Regions from separate parts of the Myxacorys sp. genome, predicted to be linked through region 1. Evidence: riboswitches for the same ligand, from Rfam matches in the RefSeq annotation. Region 1 holds a riboswitch; the other holds the start of a gene.
What was found. A riboswitch is a leader RNA that binds a small molecule or an ion and turns the genes downstream of it on or off. The one in region 1 is predicted to bind cyclic di-AMP.
Positions count from the first base shown of each region.

Region 2: another riboswitch for cyclic di-AMP. It lies ahead of AC5I6P_RS22425 (universal stress protein); the one in region 1 lies ahead of ntrB (nitrate ABC transporter permease).

Region 1 is NZ_JCACCM010000106.1:6,045-17,345, reverse strand. It holds gene AC5I6P_RS13165 (ABC transporter substrate-binding protein) at 1-1,004, opposite strand, end outside; gene ntrB (nitrate ABC transporter permease) at 1,062-1,913, opposite strand; cyclic di-AMP (ydaO/yuaA leader) riboswitch at 1,996-2,139, opposite strand; gene ahcY (adenosylhomocysteinase) at 2,768-4,045, shown strand; gene cpcE (C-phycocyanin alpha-cysteine-84 phycocyanobilin lyase subunit CpcE) at 4,399-5,259, shown strand; gene cpcF (C-phycocyanin alpha-cysteine-84 phycocyanobilin lyase subunit CpcF) at 5,652-6,305, shown strand; gene AC5I6P_RS13140 (hypothetical protein) at 6,415-7,656, shown strand; gene AC5I6P_RS13135 (NAD-dependent epimerase/dehydratase family protein) at 7,702-8,676, shown strand; gene AC5I6P_RS13130 (sensor histidine kinase) at 8,703-10,550, opposite strand; gene AC5I6P_RS13125 (murein hydrolase activator EnvC family protein) at 10,918-11,301, shown strand, end outside.
Region 2 is NZ_JCACCM010000163.1:11,897-23,197, reverse strand. It holds gene AC5I6P_RS22450 (glycosyltransferase family 2 protein) at 1-672, opposite strand, end outside; gene AC5I6P_RS22445 (FKBP-type peptidyl-prolyl cis-trans isomerase) at 1,046-1,483, opposite strand; gene AC5I6P_RS22440 (phytoene desaturase family protein) at 1,584-3,089, shown strand; gene AC5I6P_RS22435 (DMT family transporter) at 3,095-3,997, shown strand; gene AC5I6P_RS22430 (hypothetical protein) at 4,222-4,494, shown strand; cyclic di-AMP (ydaO/yuaA leader) riboswitch at 4,912-5,067, shown strand; gene AC5I6P_RS22425 (universal stress protein) at 5,202-5,852, shown strand; gene AC5I6P_RS22420 (hypothetical protein) at 6,269-6,712, shown strand; gene AC5I6P_RS22415 (histidinol-phosphate transaminase) at 6,709-7,827, opposite strand; gene AC5I6P_RS22410 (R3H domain-containing nucleic acid-binding protein) at 8,104-9,930, opposite strand; gene ldpA (circadian clock protein LdpA) at 10,126-11,268, opposite strand.

The DNA.
Region 1 (11,301 bases):
GTAAATTTGTCGATCGCTCCGGTTTTTGGTTTTGCTCCGGTAAACGATCGCTCCGTAATTAGTTGAGCCACTTCAACGCGATTCTCCGGTTTGCTGCAGTATTGACAGGCTTCGATCATCGCTTTTAGTAGCGATCGATAGGTTTTGGGATTCTCGTTAATAAACGATTCCATTACACCAAGTAAGCGATCGGGATGCCCGAGCCAAACTTCTTTGCCCTGAGCAAAGGTGAAGCCAATGCCAGCATTTCCGGTAATGGCGCGAGTGTTCCACGGTTCGGCAACCATGTAAGCCTGCATCGCTCCAATTCGCACATTCGTCACCATTTGGGGAGGGGGAACAATGATGATGCGGAACTCTTTGAGCGGATCAACGCCTGCCGCCGCCGCCACATAGCGCACGAAATATTCGTAGATGGCAGAACTCAGGACAACTGCCCAAACCTTGCGCTCGTTGGGCTGACGCTCAAAATATGACCGAAATTGTTGACCAAATGCCTCTAAGTTCCCGTTATATTCCTGCCAGGGACGCAACCCAAAGTTCCACATGTCGCGGTTCATCGTCATTGCATTGCCGTGGCGGTGAATCACCATGCCTGCACATAAGGGAGCATGACGCGCTCCCTCCGCGCCAATTCGGGCGTTTGTCACTGCTCCAGACACGACAGGCGAGGCGTCTAAACGACCAAAAATCAAGCCATCACGAGAGGTTGCCCAGCTTGCTTCACGATTCAAGCGCACGTTTAGCCCATATTTGTGAAAGAAGCCTTTTTTCCACGCGATCGCAAAAGGAGCGCAGTCATTCACTGGCACATAGCCGACGGTGATATCTGGTTTCTCTAGTTCAGATGGCTTGACAACTCGCTCGATTGCCTTTGCTTCTTCAGTCAATCCGGAGGCGGATCGATCCGCACTGATATTGCAAGCCCCCAACGCGACGGTTGTGGCGGTTGCACTCGCGCCCAGCAAAAACTCGCGCCTAGTCCAGGAGTTTTGAGTCGTCATAAGTTTTGAAATGCGGGGTAGTTTTGAAATGTAGGATGTAGACGGTTAGAGGAGCAGTTATCCCTCTTTCGGAGTTCGGCGGTGAGTGATGAGCGCTTCAAGTCTGGAGATTGCGACATCCAGCAACAAGCCAGTAACACCAATCACAAACACCGATAAAAACACCGAACTGAGGTTCAAGCGACTCCACTCATCCCAGACAAAAAAGCCGATCCCAACGCCGCCAGTGAGCATCTCTACTGCGACAATCACCAGCCAAGCGATCCCTAAACTAATTCGCAATCCGGTAAAAATGTAGGGCAGACTTGCAGGCAGAATGATTTTGTAAACCCGTCGCCACGGCGGCATTTCCAGCACTCGTGCTATGTCAAGATAATCTTTGGAAACGCTGGAAACCCCTAAAGCAGTGTTGATGATGGTTGACCACAAAGAGGTAATGAAAATTACGAAAATTGCAGAGGGTTCCGCCAAATTAAAAATAGCGAGAGCAATCGGTAGCCATGCTAGGGGTGACACCGGCTTGAGAATCTGAATGATCGGATTGAGTGCCAGTAGCGCAGGGCGATACATGCCGATCAGAAAGCCGAGAGGAATTGCCACGACTGCCCCTAACAAAAAGCCTAGCAAGACTCGTCGTAAACTCGCGAGCAGCAGCCACCCAATTCCTAAATCACCCGCACCCCGCTGATAAAATGGGTGCATGATGAAGTCTAGGTTGTTGGCGATCGCTTCATGAGGATACGGCATCAATTCATGCCGCAGCGAGGCAATTCCGTACCATAGTAGTAAAATCCCCAGAAATCCCAGTGCTGGATAGAGCACTGTATTTCGCAACAGACCAAGCTTTGTCCGCTTCCAAGTAGCCTGACTCACAGCGACAAAGAGCGCCATTATGCTGAGTTGAACCATAATTTCAGTGCTTTAACAGTTGAGTTCAGTTATGCCAAACTGAGCAGTCTCAACAAGAGACACTGATGAGCCGAAAGCTCTCCAGTCCTCTCTCAATGCCGACGAAGTTAGCTGACGGGCTAGGACTGGGAGATGCCCTCTAGGTAAAGTGCCATACCACAATAGCGATCCTAGTTAGCCCCAAGATTTGGTTCCTCCGCTTCAAGCTTGCAAGCCTTATTTTAAAGACTTGAACAACGCTGAATTAGGCTGACTGACTTCAGTTCAATCCCTGCGTAGAAGCAAAGATAGTTATGAAATGTAGCAAAGACAATCCCGATACGTCAATCCTTCGCAGGTTAGGTTGGGCAGGTCTTACAACACGATTGGTTGAGACTATCGTTTGAGCATTCTGTTCCAACTATCTTGATTACGAGTAAATTATTCATAAACCTTAGATAACATTGAGAACGCTATTATCATAGAAAGATTAACTCTCCCTACAATATAGCCGTTAACCGCTTCGTTAGCAGGTGAGAACTGAATAGTTAAATTTTGTATTTCTGTTAAATCATAAAAGAACTTCAACGACTTTACGAATGACTTTATGATGACTTGCTAGAGTTTGTAGACCGTTCTGTTAAATCGTCAATAAGCTTTGCTGATCACCTTGACTTCAGAAGCGACTTCAATGCACTTTGTGCAAAGGAGTTATTCCTTTCGGAGTACTTCTGCCTCTGATTTTGGCAAATCCTCTAAAAAACTTGAAAATCTCTGAGTTTTAGATGGCTTGTTTTGAAATTGCAGGCTAATTTGTTAAGAGGGATTTTACAGATCCCTATCTTTCATTTGATTTATCTAGAGGAACCGAATTCATGGTAGCGACTCCAGAGCGCTTGAAATACGAAGTCAAAGACATTTCTTTGGCTCCTCAGGGCAAGCAGCGAATTGAATGGGCTGGGCGTGAAATGCCTGTGCTGAAGCAAATTCGCGATCGCTTTGCCCAAGAGAAGCCATTTGAGGGCATCCGACTCGTTGCTTGTTCTCATGTGACGACCGAGACTGCAAATCTCGCCATCGCCCTCAAAGCAGGCGGCGCGGACGCCCTTCTAATTGCCAGCAACCCGTTGTCTACTCAAGATGACGTGGCGGCAAGCTTAGTCTCTGACTATGGCATTCCTGTTTTTGCCCTGAAAGGCGAAGACAATGCAACTTATCACAAGCATGTGCAAATCGCGCTTGATCACCGTCCGAATATCATTATTGATGATGGCTGTGACGTGGTTGCAACGTTGGTTCAACAGCGCAAGCATCAGCTTGAAGATATCATCGGAACCACTGAAGAAACGACGACTGGGATTGTTCGCCTCAAGGCGATGCTGCGCGATGGCGCACTGACCTTCCCGGCAGTCAACGTCAACGATGCAGAAACAAAGCACTTCTTTGATAACCGTTATGGGACGGGTCAATCCACCCTAGATGGCATCATTCGGGCGACCAACATTCTGCTGGCGGGTAAAACCATTGTTGTTGCTGGCTACGGCTGGTGTGGCAAGGGTACAGCGATGCGGGCGCGAGGTATGGGCGCAAATGTAATCGTGACTGAAATTAATCCCGTTGCTGCGATCGAAGCGGTGATGGATGGTTTCCAGGTCATGCCGATGGATGTGGCGGCCACGAAAGGTGATATTTTCATCACCGTCACGGGCAACAAGCACGTGATTCGCGGAGATCACTTTGACTCGATGAAAGATGGTGCGATCGTCTCGAACTCGGGTCACTTTGACATCGAGATCGACCTCGAAGCGCTAAAAAGTCGTGCCAGCGATGTGAAGACGGTTCGCAACTTCACCGAGGAATACAAGCTGAAGAGCGGTAAATCGGTTGTTGTGTTGGGCGAAGGTCGTCTGATCAACTTGGCGGCGGCTGAAGGACACCCCAGCGCGGTAATGGATATGAGCTTTGCAAACCAAGCGCTAGGGGCTGAGTACCTGGTGAAAAACAAGGGCAAGCTGGCTCCTGATGTGTATCCTATTCCAACTGAGTTGGATCAAGAAATTGCGCGTCTGAAGCTACAGGCAATGGGCTTTACCATTGATTCTCTAACAGCTGACCAGATTGAGTACACCAACTCCTGGATGACTGGAACCTAAATCATCTGCAATTTGTATTGAGTTACGAATTGCCATCTTTGTTTGATATTTCTCTGAATCGGTATAGATAGGTTGCTTAGAGCAACCTATTTTTTTATGCGAATTTTTGAGAACAAAAATTAGGACTTACGCATTAACAACGGATTTGAGGTACTTCTGAGGAGGCTTCGCCTGCGGATGTGACAGATTGGATGTGACAGACTAGCAGATGATTTAGTAGTGCCTCCGTTTCTCACAAAGGTTTGGGGCAAGCGTCTGACAGATCCATCATCAAATCTAAAGCAAACCCTAGTCTGAGTTTCGAGTTAGACTTATGCAGACCATAGAAATTGACGAATTTTCTGGACAGTCACATGAGTGATGAAGCAAATGCAGGCATTGATTCTCCATCTGGGGGTCATTTGACGATCGAAACTGCGATCGCAAACCTACGCGGTGAAGATCGGGGTCTGCGAATGTATGCGGCTTGGTGGCTCGGTAAGTTTCGAGTGAACGAGCCTGAAGCAATCGAGAGCTTAATGGTGGCGTTGGAAGATGAAGCCGATCGCACAGAAGCGGGAGGATATCCGCTCCGGCGAAATGCAGCGCGTGCATTGGGGAAATTGCGCCATCCGTCAGTCCCCAATATGGCCGTACCCGCCCTAATCAAAAGTTTAGAGTGTTCAGATTTTTATGTTCGAGAAGCCGCGGCTCAATCGCTAGAGCAATTGGGCGATCCGTTTGCGATTCCAGTATTGATGCGATTGCTCAACAATGAGATTCCTGGAACGCTTCCTTCTCCAGTAGACCCTGATCTCGTCCAGCCTTACGATGCGATTTTAGAGGCGCTAGGGGAGTTATGTTCGGCAGCTGCTCCTTCCGAGTCGGACGAAGCGCAGCGTGCATTTGTGAAGTTTCTTGACCATCCGATCGAGCGGGTTCGATACTCAGCGGCTCGTGCCCTGTATCAACTCACCCAAGATCAACAGTACGGCGATCTGCTAGTTGAGGCACTAGCGGGGCATAATTTGTCATTGCGTCGATCGGCATTAGCCGATTTGGGTGCGATCGGGTATCTCGCTGCTGCCGATGCGATCGCACAGACGTTAGCAGAAAATAGTCTCAAGCTGATTGCGCTCAAAGGCTTACTCGAACACCAGGTTAAACAGACTCCACTGCCTGAGCTTTCGGACGGAGCGGTTCATGTCATGACCCTGATGGATGCGTTGCTTTAGCGGGCATCGGCACATAGTTCTGATTATGTGTATAAGAGCTGTAAGCGTCAGTTTTTAGAGTTTATTCTCTAAAGCGCTATTCCGATGTGTGAATCCAATCCTATTACAATCCATTCACAATGAGATTGGAGTTAGATATATCGAATGTATTACCGAAATCAATCACAATACTGTAATTGGTTAGTTTAACCAGAAATTTAATAAGGCAATCGAGGGAGGCTATGGAAAGTAGAACAGAATTAGTGACTTTAAACTGAAGTCCCGAAATCTGCTGCGTCAGTTCCTGTTCGTCTCTTGTTCATTTCCCTTGTTCAGTTTTCATAGTTGTCAGCATTGAGTAAGCCAGGTCAAATAGAATGGTTTATGTCCAGATTGCGCTTAAATCTCTTCTCATGACCGATCCTCAAGTCCTCCAGTTAATTCGTGCTATTGACGACGCAGATTCCGCGACTCGTCTTTTACAAGCAGTGCAGGCGTTGGCAGAAGTTGCCTCTGAAGCTGAAGTTCCAGTGCTAATTACTGCGTTAGGCTACAACAATCCGGGGGCGGCTGTGGCGGCTGTAGATGGACTCATTCGCATTGGAGAACCTGCCGTTATCCCACTTTTAAAACAGTTGGATGACTATGACTATGGCGCTAGAGCTTGGGCAATTCGGGCGCTAGCTGCGATCGCTGACCCACGCGCATTACCAACCTTGTTAGATGCTGCAAAAAATGATTTCGCGCTGAGCGTCCGTCGGGCAGCAACAAAAGGATTGGGAATTTCACGTTGGGAGCAATTACAACCTGACGAAGTGGAAAAAGCTCAACTTCAATCGTTAGAAGCGCTCCTGATCGTTTCACAGGATCATGAGTGGATCGTCCGCTATGCGGCAGTTGTAGCACTGCAAGAACTTGCCCTCTTCAATACTCAATCCCCCTGGTTGGTTCAAATCGAAGCCCAACTCAACACCCTAGCAAACCAGGACGATAATGCTGCCGTTCGCGCTCGTAGTACGCTTGCTCAACAACGAATAGCAGCCGCTCGCAACGAGAGCAATCCTTGATTGGGCTAATAGCTCGATCTGCTAGTACGTTAAGCAATAGTTCTAAGCGTGGTTGAGTGTTTCTGCCCACCAAGGAGCATCGCTTAGAAATTGGAGTAGGAATTGTTCATTGAATCGATTAAACTCCACAGTGAAGATTAATCACATTCAACACTGGATTCTGAACCAACGTGAATATGATTTTGAACTCAATCGATTGAACGAAGAGGATTGTGCTGTGAATTCTTCTAAACCTGTTCAAATCATTCCCGTTACAACTGCCCAACACCAAGAAATTTTTCTGGATGTGCCTGCACGAGTGTATGCCCATGATGCAAACTGGGTTCCACCATTGCGGAGCGACCTGATTAAAGAACTTTCACCTGACTATCCGTTTCGCCAATATGGAGAGCTTCAGCCGTTTATTGCGGTGAAAGATGGAAAAGGGGTAGGTCGAATTGTGGCGATGGTGAACCGACGATTGATTGAGCGTGAGGGAAAAAACGTCGGACTGTTCGGATTTTTTGAATGCATTAATGATGCCGCGATCGCAACGTCTCTCCTCAACTCTGCTTGCGATTGGTTACGCGATCGCGGCCTAACAGAGGTTCGAGGTCCGATTAACTTTTCGACCCAAAACTCCTGTTTCTTTCTGGTCGATGGCTTCGATTCACCGCCGATGGTGATGATGCCTTACAACCCGGCTTACTATCCAGAATTTATGGTGCGCGATGGCTGGCAGAAAGCGAAAGATGCTTACGCTTATGACCTGCCAGTGAATAAACCCCTATCGCCTGAATTTGAGAAGGGCTACAAAATTGCGTGCAAATCGGGAGTATCATTTCGCTCCATCCGAACTAAAGGAGATGGATTTACACAAGATGCGATCGAGATGTACAAGCTCTACACAAAAGCATTTTCGGGCAATTGGAGTTCGACACCTCGAACGCAAGAGGAATTTCTAGAACAGGCAGAATCGCTGCGAAGCTTGGTCGATCCAGATACATTTTTGATCGCAGAATACAAGAGTGAGATGATCGGTTTTTTTATGAGTTTGCCGGACTATAACATTGCGCTGAAGCATGTAAATGGCAAGCTGAATTGGCTAGGCATTCTCAAGTTTCTGTGGTATCGGCGTCAGATTAATCAAGGTCGTGTGTTCGCGATCGCAGCGCTTCCCGAATTTCGCCGCAAGTTAGTTCCGCTCGCATTAATCTATTTAGGATTCCAAGGCACAATCCAAGAAGGCAAACCTTACAAGCGAGCAGAACTATCTTGGATCTATGAAGACAACGAACCGTCTCGAAAATTGATTGAAGCGACAGGAGGTGTTATTTACAAGACGTACCGCATTTACGAAAAATCTTTGTGATATTCTGCACATTCAAATTCACGATCGCGACACTAAAACACTGATATGAAGGCACTAGTCACCGGGGCAAATGGATTTACCGGATCGCATCTTGTCAAAGCGTTGCTCAAACGTGGCGATTCTGTCGTTGGAATCGTTCGCAAATCCAGTAATCTTTCTCGCCTTGCCCAGTGTCCTATTGATTTCGTCTACGGTGACATCACTGACCGCACTGCCCTCAATCAGGCGATGACGGGTGTAGATGTTGTCTTCCACACGGCTGCCTATGTCGAACTTGGATTGGTTAATGCGGCTGAAATGGAACGAGTCAACGTAGACGGAACGCGCGCTGTTCTAGAAGCTGCACAATTGGCTGGCGTTCCTAAAATGGTCTATTGCAGCACAATCGGCATTTTTGGTGACACGGAAGGCAAAACGATCGATGAAACCTTCAAACGGGAACAGACCGGATTTTCCTCCGCCTACGATCGCACGAAATACGAGGCTCAGCAGCTTGTTGATCAAGCCGCCGCAAATGGCTTTCACGTCGTCAGCGTGCTGCCTTCAGGAATCTTTGGCAGTGACGATCCACACTTCAAACCTGTGTTAACTTCGTTTCTCAAAGGGCGTCTGAAACTGTGGGCAGGGGGCGGCAGAATTACTGGAATTGTTCATGTGGACGACTTAGCCGATGCGATGATTCTCGCTTCAGAGCGCGGACAAGCGGGAGAGCGCTACATCATTTCGGCAGGCGATCTCTCCACTCGTGACATGTTCGAGATTTTTAGCCAAGAAACGGATATTCCGCCCCCTCGCGAAGCTCCTGAACCCCTCGTTCGGGTGGTGGCTAATGTCTTAGATGTCGCAGGTCGCGTTTTCTCGTGGCAACCGCCGATTGACAAGGAAAGGGCACATTATGTCTACGATCGCTGTGTGCGCGTCGATGCGACAAAAGCGCGACAAAATCTTGGCTGGACTCCGCGATCGCCCGAAGAAACGTTGCGAGAACTGGTTCGCCCACCCTTAGAAGGCTCTTTCTAGAAGTGGTTCACAAATACTCAGATAAATTAATGCTCAGACAGATGTCCAGGAAGTCTTTGTTCTGGCAAATGCACCGTGAACGTTGAGCCAACTCCGACTGTCGAGGTCACTTCAATGGAGCCACCATGCAATTCGACTAACTGTTTTGTCAGGGCTAATCCCAACCCCGTGCCTTCATACTGACGATCGTAAGAGTGATCCAATTGCTGAAACGTTTGAAACAGAAGCGATCGCTGTTCTTCAGAAATGCCAATGCCGCTATCTTCAACCTGCAAAATCGCTATACCATCATGGACATACGTGCGTAAGGTGACGTGCCCCTGCTCTGGCGTAAATTTAATCGCGTTGGTCAGCAGATTAACCAAAATCTGCTGAACTCGCCGAGGGTCGGCTCGAAACTGGACATCCACCTGATCCGGCTGAATCTTGAGATCAAGTTTGACGCGTTTGAGATCGGCTCGTGCTTGTAGCGCTTCAACGGCACGACGGGCAATCTGAGCCAAAGAAAATTCTTCAATCTCCAACGCCATCTTTCCCGCTTCAACTTCGGATAAATCTAAAATATTGTTGATCAGAGAAAGCAGGTGTTCACCCCGACTTTGAATCGTATGCAGATACTCTTGCTGCTTTGATAGCGGTAGCCCAGAGTGCTGCGCCTGTTCCTGACAGCGCAGTAGAGTCGCTGCCATGCCAATAATTGTAGTCAACGGCGATCGCAGTTCGTGGCTCATCGTGGCTAAAAACTCTGACTTGGCTCGACTCGCCGATTGCGCCGCTATCAGCGTATCGCACAGAGCTTGCGTCCGCTCAACCACTTTCTGTTCAAGGGTCAGCGTTTGAGCGTGCAGTTCCGAGTACAAGTTGGACTGGTGAATGGCGATCGCAAGTTGTTCTGCAATTTGATGTAGAAGCGCTTTCTCGTTTTCTTGCCAGTCTCGCGCTGTGAAACATTGATGGGCAATGAGCAATCCCCATAGGTTGTCCTGAACCACAATTGGCGTGACTAATTCTGCCCGTACTTGTGCTTGAGGAGAGAGCTTGAGCAACGGCTGCGTCTGAGAGGAGGTTTGACCATCGACGATCGCCCAAGTGAGTTCCTTTCGATGAGCACTCCAGAGGTGCTGCGTCTGCTCACCATCGTCTTTCACCAGGTGAAGCACTGAAGGAACTGTATCACTTCTACGAGATTCGTAAGTAATTCCGTCTAACTTGGGAATGGTTTCATGCGCTGGAATCTGAGGTTCGGAAGACAGCAAACAGGACGGAGCCGGAATATTAAGCTGATAAATAATTAGCCGATCGGCGTTCAAAAACTGACGCACCTGCTGAACGGCTGTTTCAAGAATCACAGGTAACTCTAGGCTCTGGCGAATTAATGATGTCACTTTATGGAGTAAGCGCTCTTGTTCGACTTGCTGTTGCAGTGGTTGTTCGACAGCAACAGAGCCTGATTGTTCAACAGTCGGCGCAGACAACGTTTCAATCAGTTGCAGCGTAAATTGACTTTGAAGCTGAGGATCGTTTGGCTGTAGATGCAGCATCGCGTTAGCTATCTGCTGTCTTAGAAAGGAATGATCTGAAAGTTCAGAAGCGAGAGTAGAGAGAAAAAGCGCAATCGCGCTCGGATCAAACGTCAGCTGCAATTGGCAAGCGTTTTCTGACGCAAAGGGCACGGAGTTGCCCTCTAAGAGCGCATTAAATCCTGAAGAAACCACAGCAACAAAACTGTCAGCCTGCCGTTCTAAACCTTCTACATTTGACTCGGTCAGAATCAGAGCGTTTGGCTCGCCCATCTGCTTGAGTAAGCTGCCGACTTGATAGAAATGACTCCAAGCAAGGATGCGGTGAACGCTACGAGTCTGGGAGCTATGCATATTTGGTACAGGTCAGATGGCGTGAAGATATGCCCGCTTAATTGCAAATTAAACTGATATACCTTTGAATTACTTTTTAATAATTGGGCGAGATGATTACTGAAAAAGAAGTTCAACTTGATTGAAAAGGTAATTTTTATATCAACGCTTCTGAAAAACCCTACTGCTTATTATGCGACACAATCTTCTGCTACATACCATCTCAATCTATAAAATTCATGCGATTGGCCTTGCCAAGCTCCAAGGGATCACGACGATGTAACGAAGATAAGTTGTCGGTAATACTGACCGAATTAAGAAGATCGTGCCTAAGCAGAAATTGCAGTCATAATAATGTTTGATTTGATAACGTCTAAGCTACGTAAAAATGCTGAATCGCACATCGACAAACTTCAGGTATCTGCTGTGGAGCATTGTTTGCTGCATTGGAATTTGGATGATTGTGACGGCGCTCCCTGCCGGATCACAAGAAACAATTGATACGCTAAAACAAAAACAACAGCATGTCGATCAGCAGCGATCGCTGGTACAAAAAGAGCGCGATCGCGTTCAAAAACTTGAAACAAAAGCGCAAGGAGATTTGAAGGGCATTCGCAAGACGATTCAAGCTACGAGTAGCCAAATTCAGACGAGCGAAGCAAAACTCAAATCTACAACTAATGCTTTAAAGAAATTAGAGCGATCGCTTGATGAGGCAGAAAAAGTGTATCGCAAGCGCCAGTCCGCTACGATTTCACGCCTGCGATTTTTG
Region 2 (11,301 bases), on a different contig from region 1:
CGCTCGATCGAAGCAGTCTGCATTGGGGTAATGATCAGCGTCTAAAATGCCCGTGATTTCTCCAGTCGCGACTTCTAATGCGGCGTTCACGTTCTCTGCTTTAGAGTGGCTGTCTTCGACACACAGGAGCTTCAAATCGGGATAACGCTCGGCGAGCTTTTCTAATTCATCCTCGATCCCCAGTCGCTCCGGTCGGTTGTATGCCAGAATCAGCTCTAGTCCATCCTTTGGGCGATTAAGCGTTGCCAGAATGTACTTGAGAGTGCTGAGAATAATATGCTGTTCGTTCGGCAGATATGCCGCCACAATGAGTGAGCTTCTGGGCGTTCCACTTTGAAGTTCTGGGACTTCCCTGCGATCGCTGTCATATGTGCGCGGCGTCCTTAAGAATCGTTGAATCCAGCCAAACTTTGGCTTACGCAATGTCTTAGACCCAGATCTTCTATACCCGTAGGTGAGCGCTGTAGAAACCGCTTCCCCAATTACCACCAGCGAAGTGACAAAGTACAGCACCGGAATCACAATATGCATCGGCAGCAGGTTTCCACCGCCACTGATCACGTAGTAGTACAGGACTGTAGGTAAGCCGATCACGACAAGGTGAGTCAAAATGATCTTGTCAAGAATCGGACCAAAGACGTTAATGGGGGTGCGCGGCAGTCCTTTTCGCATAGCTACTTGTTAAAAAATAGAAGGGTCCTTCATAGATAGAAACCATGTGTAACAAGTCTTGTCAAATCTTTATGGACAGTTGAGTTGGCTGGAAGGCTTAGTCAAAATCACTGAAACTGCAACACACCCTAGCTTTGACGCTGTAGGTAAGATTGCTCAAAAGATATAACAAGTTTCTTTAATATTTCTCTACCGAAAGGAAGAAACGCCATGGTTGTCACTAGATGAAATCTTCATCTTCATCCCGAATCATTACGGAAACTTGACAAAAAATCTGGCTCCGTGGCAGAACTGTGTCGCTGCGGAGCCAGATTTTTTTGCTACAAGTTCAAAAAATGCTGATACGTACCAAGTACGATTCACTAATTTTGGATTAGCCTTCTGCCTCAATGTCCACTAGCTGAATGTCAAACGTTAAGTCTTCTCCAGCCAATGGATGATTTGCATCCAGCGTAATGTCTGCCTCTGAAACTTCCGTCACAACGACAGGAATCGGCTGTCCAGTCGGCTGCTGAATTTGAAGCTGCTGACCAATTTCTGGCTCTAGATCTCCTGGCATTTGAGCGCGATCGACAATCACGACCATATCTTCGCGATGAGGACCATAAGCTTGATCGACGGGAATGAGTTCCGTCTTTGAATCGCCCGGACTCATGCCTACTACCGCCTGCTCAAATCCAGGAATAATTTGTCCAGAGCCAATTGTAAATTCTAAGGGAGAGCCATCGGTGGAAGAATCAAAAACGGTTCCATCGTCAAGCTTGCCCGTATAGTGGACTTTGACCATATCTCCAAGTTTTGCCTGAGCCATAAGCGCAGTTCTCCTAGGGTTGATTTCATCCTTTTCACTCTAGCGGGAATGGTCGGAAACGGTTTACTTCTAAATATTCATGTAATCTTCTAAATTTTTCATGCAGCAAGCCGATGTGATTGTGATTGGAAGCGGCATTGGTGGCTTGGTGGCAGGGGCGCTCCTCGCTCGCTACGGCAAACAAGTCCTCCTCTGTGAAAGCCATACGATCGCGGGTGGAGCCGTCCATGGATTCTCGCGTCAAGGATTTCATTTCGATTCGGGCGCATCGTTTTATTGCGGGCTATCTGACCCAAATTCGCTCAATCCTCTGCGACAGGTTTTAGCCGTTTTGGGAGAAACTATTCCCGCGATTCCCTACGATCCGTTTGGACACTATCATTTTCCTGATGCAACGCTGCCGATCTATGGTGACTCTGAAAAATATCGAGCGGCGATCGCAGCTATCACTCCTCAAGGCGCAACAGAATTTGCTCAACTAGAAAAACGCTTCTTGAGTTTGTATGAGGGCTTACGCGCTATTCCTACTTTGGCACTGCGATCGGATCTCAACCTCATTCCCACGCTGATCCGCTATTTTCCATCGTTGCTAAAGCTGTTGCCAAACCTGGGTTTGATTCAAAGCTCGGTCGGGGCGTTGATGGATCAAACGATTCGTGATCCCTGGGTACGACGGTTGATCGATTTAGAGTGTTTTCTCTTGTCAGGATTAAAGGCTCACGGGACGATCGCCCCCGAAGTTGCGTTTATGTTTGGAGAGCGATCGCGATCCGTCATTGACTATCCGATTGGAGGCAGTGCTGCGATCGTGGACGCCTTGATCCGAGGCTTCAAGAAGTGGGGCGGACAGCTTCGCTTGGGAACGCATGTCGAGCAGATATTGGTGGAAGCAACCATTGTGAAAGGCGTTCGACTGCGAAACGGGGAGACCCTAAACGCCCCGATTGTCATCTCCAATGCCACGATTTGGGACACCTATACTCATCTGCTACAGCCGTCTGATGTCCCTACTGCATATCGTCAATCCGCGCTAGCAACTCCCACGGTCGATAGCTTTATGCACTTGCATTTAGGCATTCGAGCCGACGGATTAGAAGCGTTGACCGGGCATCATGTCGTCGTGCATGACGCTGATCAAGACATCACTGAGCCGGGGAACACCTGCATGATTTCTATTCCTTCGGTGTGGGATAAAAGCCTTGCGCCTCCAGGACATCATGGGGTTCATGCCTATACCCTCGAACCGTATGAGGGATGGATGCGCGACGAGCAGTACGAGTTGAAGAAGAGATCGCGATCGCACTCCCTTTTTCGCGCCCTAGAGCGAGTCATTCCAGATATCAGGCAACGGATTGTGCTAGAACTCATTGGCACGCCATTAACTCATGCTCGGTATCTGCGTCGTCATCAAGGCACTTATGGAGCCGCTATTGCTGCCGGAACAGGACTGTTTCCCAGTTGCCACACTCCGATTTCAGGACTCTATCGTGTTGGTGACAGTACGACTCCCGGTATCGGCGTTCCTGCCGTCGCCGCTTCTGGAATTCTCTGTGCCAATACGCTAGTTCATCCCAAACAGACCTTAGAACTGCTAAAACTTCTCTAAAATTCATGTTCCAGGTTCTTCACTATCGAGGCGAAATTGCGGCTCTTAGCGCTGCCTTCATTTGGGCCTGTGCCTCGCTGGTTTACACCGGAGTCGGACGTCAAATCTCGCCTCTAGCGCTCAATTTGACGAAAGGATGGATTGCGATCGCGATGCTCGGTCTCACTCTATTTGCAATCGGTCAACCTGTGCCATTGATCCATCTCAAGAGCGTCATGCTGCTGTTGCTCAGTGGTGCAATCGGCATCGGATTTGGCGACACGGCTTATTTCAATGCACTCAACTCGATTGGCGCGAGGCGCACTCTCTTATTTGAAACCCTCGCGCCTGCGATCGCCGCCCTTTTAGCGCTGTTTTTTTTACAAGAAAGACTCTCATCACAATCCTGGTTTGGAATTGTGATGATCTTAACAGGAGTAATTTGGGTTGTTCTTGAGCGCCTTCCTGAATCAACAGAACCGTCTCATCACCTCAGGCGCGGTGCTTTATTTGGGTTGCTTGCCGCTTTAGGACAAGCGATCGGTGCTGTCCTCTCTCGATTTGCCTTTATCGACTCTGATGTTGACCCACTGTGGAGTACGTTAATTCGCTTAATTGGCGGAACGATTGTGCTACTGGTTTGGGGCGTGGCGCAAAAGCAGTCTCACGAAATCGTTAAACCATTGCGCTCTCAAAGCCTCTTTTTCGTTGTTGCTGGAACTGCTTTCGTTAGCACCTATTTGGGAGTCTGGCTCCAGCAAATCTCGCTTAAATTTGCTCCTACTGGAGTCGCTCAAGCCCTCACCAGCACCAGTCCTTTGTTCGTTATTCCGCTCGCTCGAATGTTGGGCGATCGCGTTAGTATTCGATCAGTGTTTGGTGTCCTGATCGCTTTAGCAGGTGTGAGTTTATTGTTTAGTAGAGCGTAACTTACAAGACTACAGCTATTACGTTCTGTGCGAAGAGTAATAAAACAAACAGAAAACGATTTAGTATATTCACGTGCTTTTGCAACTTCCCGTCTCATGCTTCGGTATTTATGCCAATGAGAAAGACCTGAATAACTTAGTATTTTGTACATCAAGGCGAATTAGCTAAACGCCTCTCACAAAAGCTTCGGATCGAACTTTGGACTTTCATTGAGATGTTGGTTATGCAAACCCTGTTCCTACTCCCTGTTGGCTTCTACCTTCTAGTAATGCCGATTTTGTTTTCCGCTTGGATGACTTTCTTCCGCCGCGATGAAGAAATGTCTGATGAAGAAAGAAAAACATCTTGGTTTGTCATTGCGATCGCAACAATGCTTTGGCCGATTGTGCTTCCCTTCGCTTACTTAGAACTTTTGGGCAAGCTCAAGCGCTCCACAAAAACGGCACGTCTCTACCAACGTATGCTTGAGACAACTAATTCTCAGCAAGCAGCCTAGGACAAGGTTTTTCAGTAAGCTAACCCCAATTTTTCTAGCTTGTAAGAATCTATTTGTAAAAAATATTAAGAATTTTCTGTCGGTAGTCTTTGCTAGGCTAAAAATTAGTGTAGATGACTGCTTGTTTTTATTTATGAGAAATCACACTTTATGAAGAATCGCAGAGTTGGCATGCACTGATATACTATTCAGAGTGTCTCACGATTGAGCAAACTCATGAGCTGAAGTGGTTTTGTTTTGCAGATAGCAGTTCTCACACCTTAATCTGTAATAAGTTGGTTATTAACGGATTTAGAATCAGATTGTCGAGCTTAAATTCTGGCACATCTTCTTAATTCTTAAATCTGATACGTTCTCACAGTGGAATGTTTTAGCGTCAATTTCTCATATGTGGGTAGCCTAATCTGAATTGAGCAACGGGGTAAAGCTCCGGGTTCAAATTCAAGCGGAGGAACCAATGTTTCTGGGGCGAATTTTAAGCGTTTTGAGGTTTAGGTCAAACCTCTCTGCGTTTGAGAGAGACACCTTCCAGTCTTAGCCCGTCAGCTAACTCCGTCGGCAATGGGAGGAGTGCCCAAGACTTGTGCTGCCCAGTGCAGTAGTCGTTGTGGTCTCCTGGGAGTTACAGGTGTCAGCGTATAAGTTTGACAACTGTAACTTTGCCCGACCCACCTCTCGCACACCGTCGTTAGGAGAGGTTTGTTATCGTGAATATTTTGTCAATGTTGGCACGGCTTCAGGACACGCTGGGTTGTACTGATTTGGTCAACCAGATGTTGCTCTTGCCGCAAGCAAAATCGCCTGTAGGTTCCCACAACGCTTCAAGCTCAGAAATTAATCTAGTTGTTGGTTATTCTCACTCGCCTCGCAGTCAGACGGCGCTGGATCTGACCTTATGGATTGCCCATCAGACCCGCTTAGCTACGGGGAAACAAGTGACTGTGCAAGTGGTGTATGTGATCGACGAATGGATGCAAAGACTGGCCGATTTGCAGCCTAGCCGACCCTACTGCGATTTAGAGCGCTCTGTAGGAGGAAACAGCACGACTGGTGGAACTGCCGTTGCTGAATGTCAAGAGGTAGACTTACAAGCAGCTCCAGCAAGTATGGCGGAGGTGTTTGAGCAAGCCGATCGCATTCTTTGGCACGCGCGTTGTCTTGCAGAGGAGTGGCGAGGTTCTCTCAAAACTCACTTGCGATTTGGCTCCGTTGCCGAAGAGCTAAAAGCGGTGGTCAAGTCTGAGTCAGCCTCGCTGATGATTTTGGGCTGTGAATCTAAACATCATTCATTGGTCAAGCAACTGGGGCGACTCCCATGCCCGGTGTTAGGAATTCCATCCAATGTGGAAGACCACTAAGAACATAAGTCATCGCTTCTGCGTTTTTTCTAACGCGCAATAGGCTGATTTAAAGTTGTGCTAACAGACTTAATTAGCAAAGGAGAATCGTGAATTACCCGTTCTTCTAAGAGAGGTTCTAAAAACTCTTCACATCTCCTAACTTCTGGCAGTTTAAGGTCTATCTTTTCTAGAAGTTAGGAGATAAAGGGAGCGAATGCTAACAAATTGAAAATGAGACCTCTTGCAGAAATGCTCAGGCACTTCACAGGGCAGAAAGAATGAGTGCGAGAGAATGTATAACTTCCGCTAGCGCTCCAAATTACGAATGTGTATTATCAGTCGCTTTGATTTCCATCACGTACAGCTTCTTGCTCTCTAGTTCCATGCCATAGAATAGGGGGGCAATTTTCATAAATCGTAATTCTTTAAGCAAAGTGGCTGATATTCTGACTCAGCTTAGTAAGGGACAGTTGCTGATCGTCAATAGCCGTAGACGAAACGGCTTAATCTTATATAAGCGCTTTCATGCTGAGTTCGCTGGACCTGGAGCCGCTGTCGGTAGTTTCTTTGATTTGGATTGTGAACGAGTGTTACCCATAGGTGATTTGGCGTTGGTTTGCCCAAAGTCCCCCGAAGAGCGCCAGAAGGCATATTTAATCCGCCGGCAGTGGATTCGGTTGACTCAACAGTTGACTGACAATCCATTACCAACTCAGCGAGCACAAATGATTCTGAATCAGTTTGACAATTATTTTGGTGCGGAAATCGTAGCTCAAGTGCCAGATGATGCCTTCGCGCTTCTCGTTGGGGTGTTACCTCAGACGATTGAACTGATTCGTCGAAACTCCCAAACGTCTTATATGGGCGGCGCAGGCTAGAGCATTTCGACTAGAGCTTGTTTCATTCGATCGCAGGTGCGCTGATTTTCGTCTGGAGTTCCTACGGTAAGCCGCAACCCACCACCCGTATACCGAATCAGGGTGCCTTGCTGTTTGAGCGATCGATAAATTGCTTCAAGTTTAGAGTCAGCCTCATTTACATTCTGCAACCGAATATGAATGAAGTTGGCATCACTATTCCAAAGGCGAAGCTGTTTGTGTTTTGAGAGTTCTGCAATGAGTTTGCGACGTTCTGTTAGCAAGACATCCACGATCGCGAGGAGGTGCTGTCGTTCCGATAGGGCAAATTGTGCAGCGGAGATCGTAAAGCTTGGCAAGTTATAGGGCAATCGGACGGTCTCTAGCGTGGTGATTAGATCGGGATGAGCGATCGCATAACCCACTCGATGTGCCGCTAAGCGAAATGCCTTTGAGAACGTCCGTAACACGACCCAATTGGGATGCTGTACCAGTTCATCTGCTAATGTTGTCTGGCTAAATTCAAAATAAGCTTCATCAATGACAATCAAGATGTGCTGAGGAAGGCTCCTTAGCCAAGTAATTTCAGCTTCAGTTAGAGCGTTTCCAGTGGGCGAGTTGGGATGCACCACAAATACAACTCGAATCGGTGGCTGTTGAGTGTCGATAATGGCGGCTTGTGCAGCGGTCAAATCTATCTCGAAGGTGTCCGGAGATCGCGCGATCGTAACCACTGGAATTCCTAATGTCTTTGCCAAAATGCCATACATCGAGAATGTAGGATTTGCGACGAGAATAGAGCCTTCTCCGTTGAGGCACGTCGCAATCAGCAGAGAGCGAATCAATTCGTCGGAACCGTTGCCAACGGAGATATTTGCAGCCGCGAAGTTGGCGTTGGAGGAGTCTGTTGCGTAATCTGCGATCGCCTCCTTCAAGGCAAGATAACCTCCGTCGGGATAACGATTCGATTCGATCTGTTGTTGCCACGTCCAGGCCAATTTTTCCTTCAGTTCTTCGGGCAGATCGTAAGGGTTCTCGTTCACATCTAAGCGATCGAGATGCACGGCTGAATTATCGGTATGGTGAGTACTGTAAGCAGTGAGCTGCGCTAAATCTGACCGAATAAACTGGAGCATGGCAGAAACGATAGGTTTTGAGTGAGAAGAGGTGCATTAAACTGCACTCCACAAATTTTGCCGTCAGGAACGCTGTCTTTGCGCCCTTAAGACTTAAAACTTGAGACTTAAGAAACGGCGCAAAATCTCCGATTTCTAGTGATGTGTAGACCTGTTGATTAGCTTCGATGGTGTGTCTGTAAAGACACGATCCATCGCGTCTTTACAAGGGCAATGCGACCGACCACAGGTTTACAACACTAGCCAATTTCTCAAGAAATTGGCTAGTGTTGCACATTAGGCAGGATAGATTCGCAAACGGCGATTTGGCTCCTCGCCAAAGCTGTTCGATTTTAGACGATAGTGTTCGACCAACTCATGCTGCATCTTGCGAACCATCGCCGATCGCGGCAACAACTCAACAGGCTGTCCTTTTGGAATGACAATCTGTTCAACCGCTAATCTTGCTTCTTCTAACGCTTCGATTTCGTCGGTGCTGTCGCCGCGCACGAGTAAATCTAATTCTGCATCGGTGGGCGCTCCTAAATCATCTATGTTGAGCGCATGACGCAAGGAAAGAGCAATTTGAGGAACGCTATTTGATTTGACGGTGTGAATCGGAATCTGTCGTGTTTGAGCGAGATGCCGGAGCTTAGAGTGATTCTTGACGTGCGATCGCAGGGCCAACACTGTGTCAGCATCCTCGATATTTTTGGTCAAAACAATTGGTAAGTTCAGCGTCCGGATCACCTGATCGAGGTTTTGCCGACTCACCCCATATGGGTAAACGTGCAAGGGCAATTCTTCCCCATTGGGACCGGGGAAGTAGCGCTGTTCAGTTGCGCTTTGATAGGGAGAAGCGGCGCTTCCGTTAGGGCTACGCATTGCGCTAAAGGGATCAGACTGCTTGCCTAAGGATTCGTCAAGCAGCTGCTCAAAGGCTTGCTGTTCGGGCGAAAGCGGCGCTCTGCTTTGACTGGAGACGGCTTTCATACGACCCGACGATCGCCATCCCCGGCTCTGTGGTGCCGCAAACTGGCTCGATTCTTGAGAGGGAAACCCTCCATGAACCACGTTAGAACGCAACTCACTCCGAGATCCTAGCCGTGCCGTTGCCTGTTCACTAACGGGTTCATGGCTAACAACCACTTTGCCCGTTTCATCAACTGTCCTGACTTGAGGATTGGGAACTCGCCCTCGCAACACGCTATCCACGGTTTCAGCGACCTGTTCGTGGACTACCCACTTTTCTCGTTCTAGCATTTCCACCGCAATATCGAACGTCGGTGGTGCTTTGCGCTCTAAAACGCTTTTTTGAGTTCCGCGCCGTCTTGCTTCGTCGTCTCCCAAGGTGACAGATTGAATCCCACCAATGAGATCAGATAGCGTTGGATTTTTGATCAAATTTGCTAATTGGTTGCCGTGGGCTGTTCCCACAAGCTGGACGCCCCGTTCTGCGATCGTTCGGGCGGCTAGGGCTTCTAGCTCCGTTCCAATTTCATCAATGACGATGACTTCAGGCATGTGGTTTTCCACTGCCTCAATCATGACCTGATGCTGCAACTCAGGACGGGCAACCTGCATCCGTCTCGCTCGCCCGATCGCGGGATGCGGCACATCTCCGTCTCCTGCAATTTCGTTAGACGTGTCAATGATGACGACGCGCTTATCCAACTCGTCTGCCAACACCCGAGCGATTTCTCTTAATGCCGTCGTTTTGCCAACACCAGGACGACCCAGCATCAAAATCGAGCGACCACTTTCTACCAAGTCGCGAATCATGCCAATCGTTCCGAAGATGGCTCGACCCACGCGACAGGTTAAACCGATTACATCGCCACGTCGGTTCCGAATGGCGCTAATCCGGTGCAAGGTGCGCTCAATCCCAGCTCGGTTGTCTCCCCCAAAATCGCCAACTTTGGTGATGCTTTCATTTAACTCGTCTTGAGTGATCGGATCTTCCGATAGGTACTCTGCTTTGCCTGGAAATCGGGCTTCAGGACGCCGTCCTAAATCCATGACGACTTCGACTAAACTGTCTCGCTGCGGATGTTGATTTAAGCGATCGCGCAGAGCATTCGGCAAAATATCTAATAATTTCGTTAAGTCGTCGGTCACTTGCATTCTTTTAGGTGAGGAGATGAGTCCGGTGTGACGGTCGTTCTGGTCGTAGTCAGAATCGGGGACTGAGGAAACGTTGATCTCGCTGGGTTGCACCATAAGTTGTTCAACAAGCTCCAAAAAGAACGGGGAACGGAAGTCCTTGAGGGTAGGGTACGGGATCGCAATCTAGCACTGGTGTATGCTAAATCACTTGTATCAATAGATTGGAGAAGAACGGACCTGGGAAGGTTTGATTTGGCTGACGAGTGCATCCGCGATCGCAACGGCTTGCCACAATAAAGCGGGAGTTGTCTCGATGTGGACGGGGAATTGTGAGTCGGAAGGCGTTCTCATCGCATTTGGTGGTAATGTTGATGGCTGCATTTCCAGTACCTCAAGCTGATTCAGAATGGGTAAAAGTAGACTCCGGGCATAGCTTCCATAGGCAATTCCTGCAATAGAGCTAGATACAAACGTACTATTTCTATTGTGCAACAAATTTAACGCTTCTAGCTTGGGAACAGTCGATTGATTCGTTCCTCCTGCCAGTTGCACATACCCTGGAAGATTAGCGGCAAGAACTTTCTGACCAAGTTTTAAGCAAGCTCTTGTGGCTCCGTCGCCGATATCGCCGCTCATCGGTCGTCCATCGGTTTGCCAAATCAAGGCGCAGGGCAGGGGCGATATCAAATCGTGTAGTGCTTGCAGGTAGTCAATCAGCTCCTCACCATCGGGACAGCTAATGGCAACAAGTTTGAGTTGATGTACCCACGGTGCAATCGCACTCCACAATCGCTTAAAGTCTTCAAATCGCCCTACTTGGGTATGAATCTCGATCGCGTCCACCGCGGCTTGCCGTAAAATTGGCGAAATTACTTCTGGCGTGTAGATATATGATCGCGTTGAAATTTGTTGATCAGGACAAATAGGAATACATCGTCCGCACCCATAACAGAGTTCATCAATCACACCGGAGTAGTGGCTAAATCTGATCGCTTGTGCTGGGCAAACCTTCTCACAAGGCTGCGGACAATCCGTTGGACAGTCTGATGCAATAAATTCTGCTTTGCAGAAATGTGGATCTTCTCCATCATTAAGGCTGACCATGAGCCAAGGTGATGAAGCGTGAAATCCTCGACGGCGGGCTTCATCAGAAAGAGTGTGCGCGATCGCAAAACCTTCTCGTGCTGTAGCGACGATCGCTGGATCAGCAGCGACATCAATACAATCCGCACCAGCAAGGGCATATGTGAGGGCGAGTGTGCGAATGGCAGGAAGATGCTGAAAGCTGGCTCCGCAAATGAGTTTAAACCAGTGACCTTCCTTAAGGGAGTGTAGAGGGTGAAGATATTCAGTCACCCCTTTATGCTAATGTGCAAATCGCAAATAAAG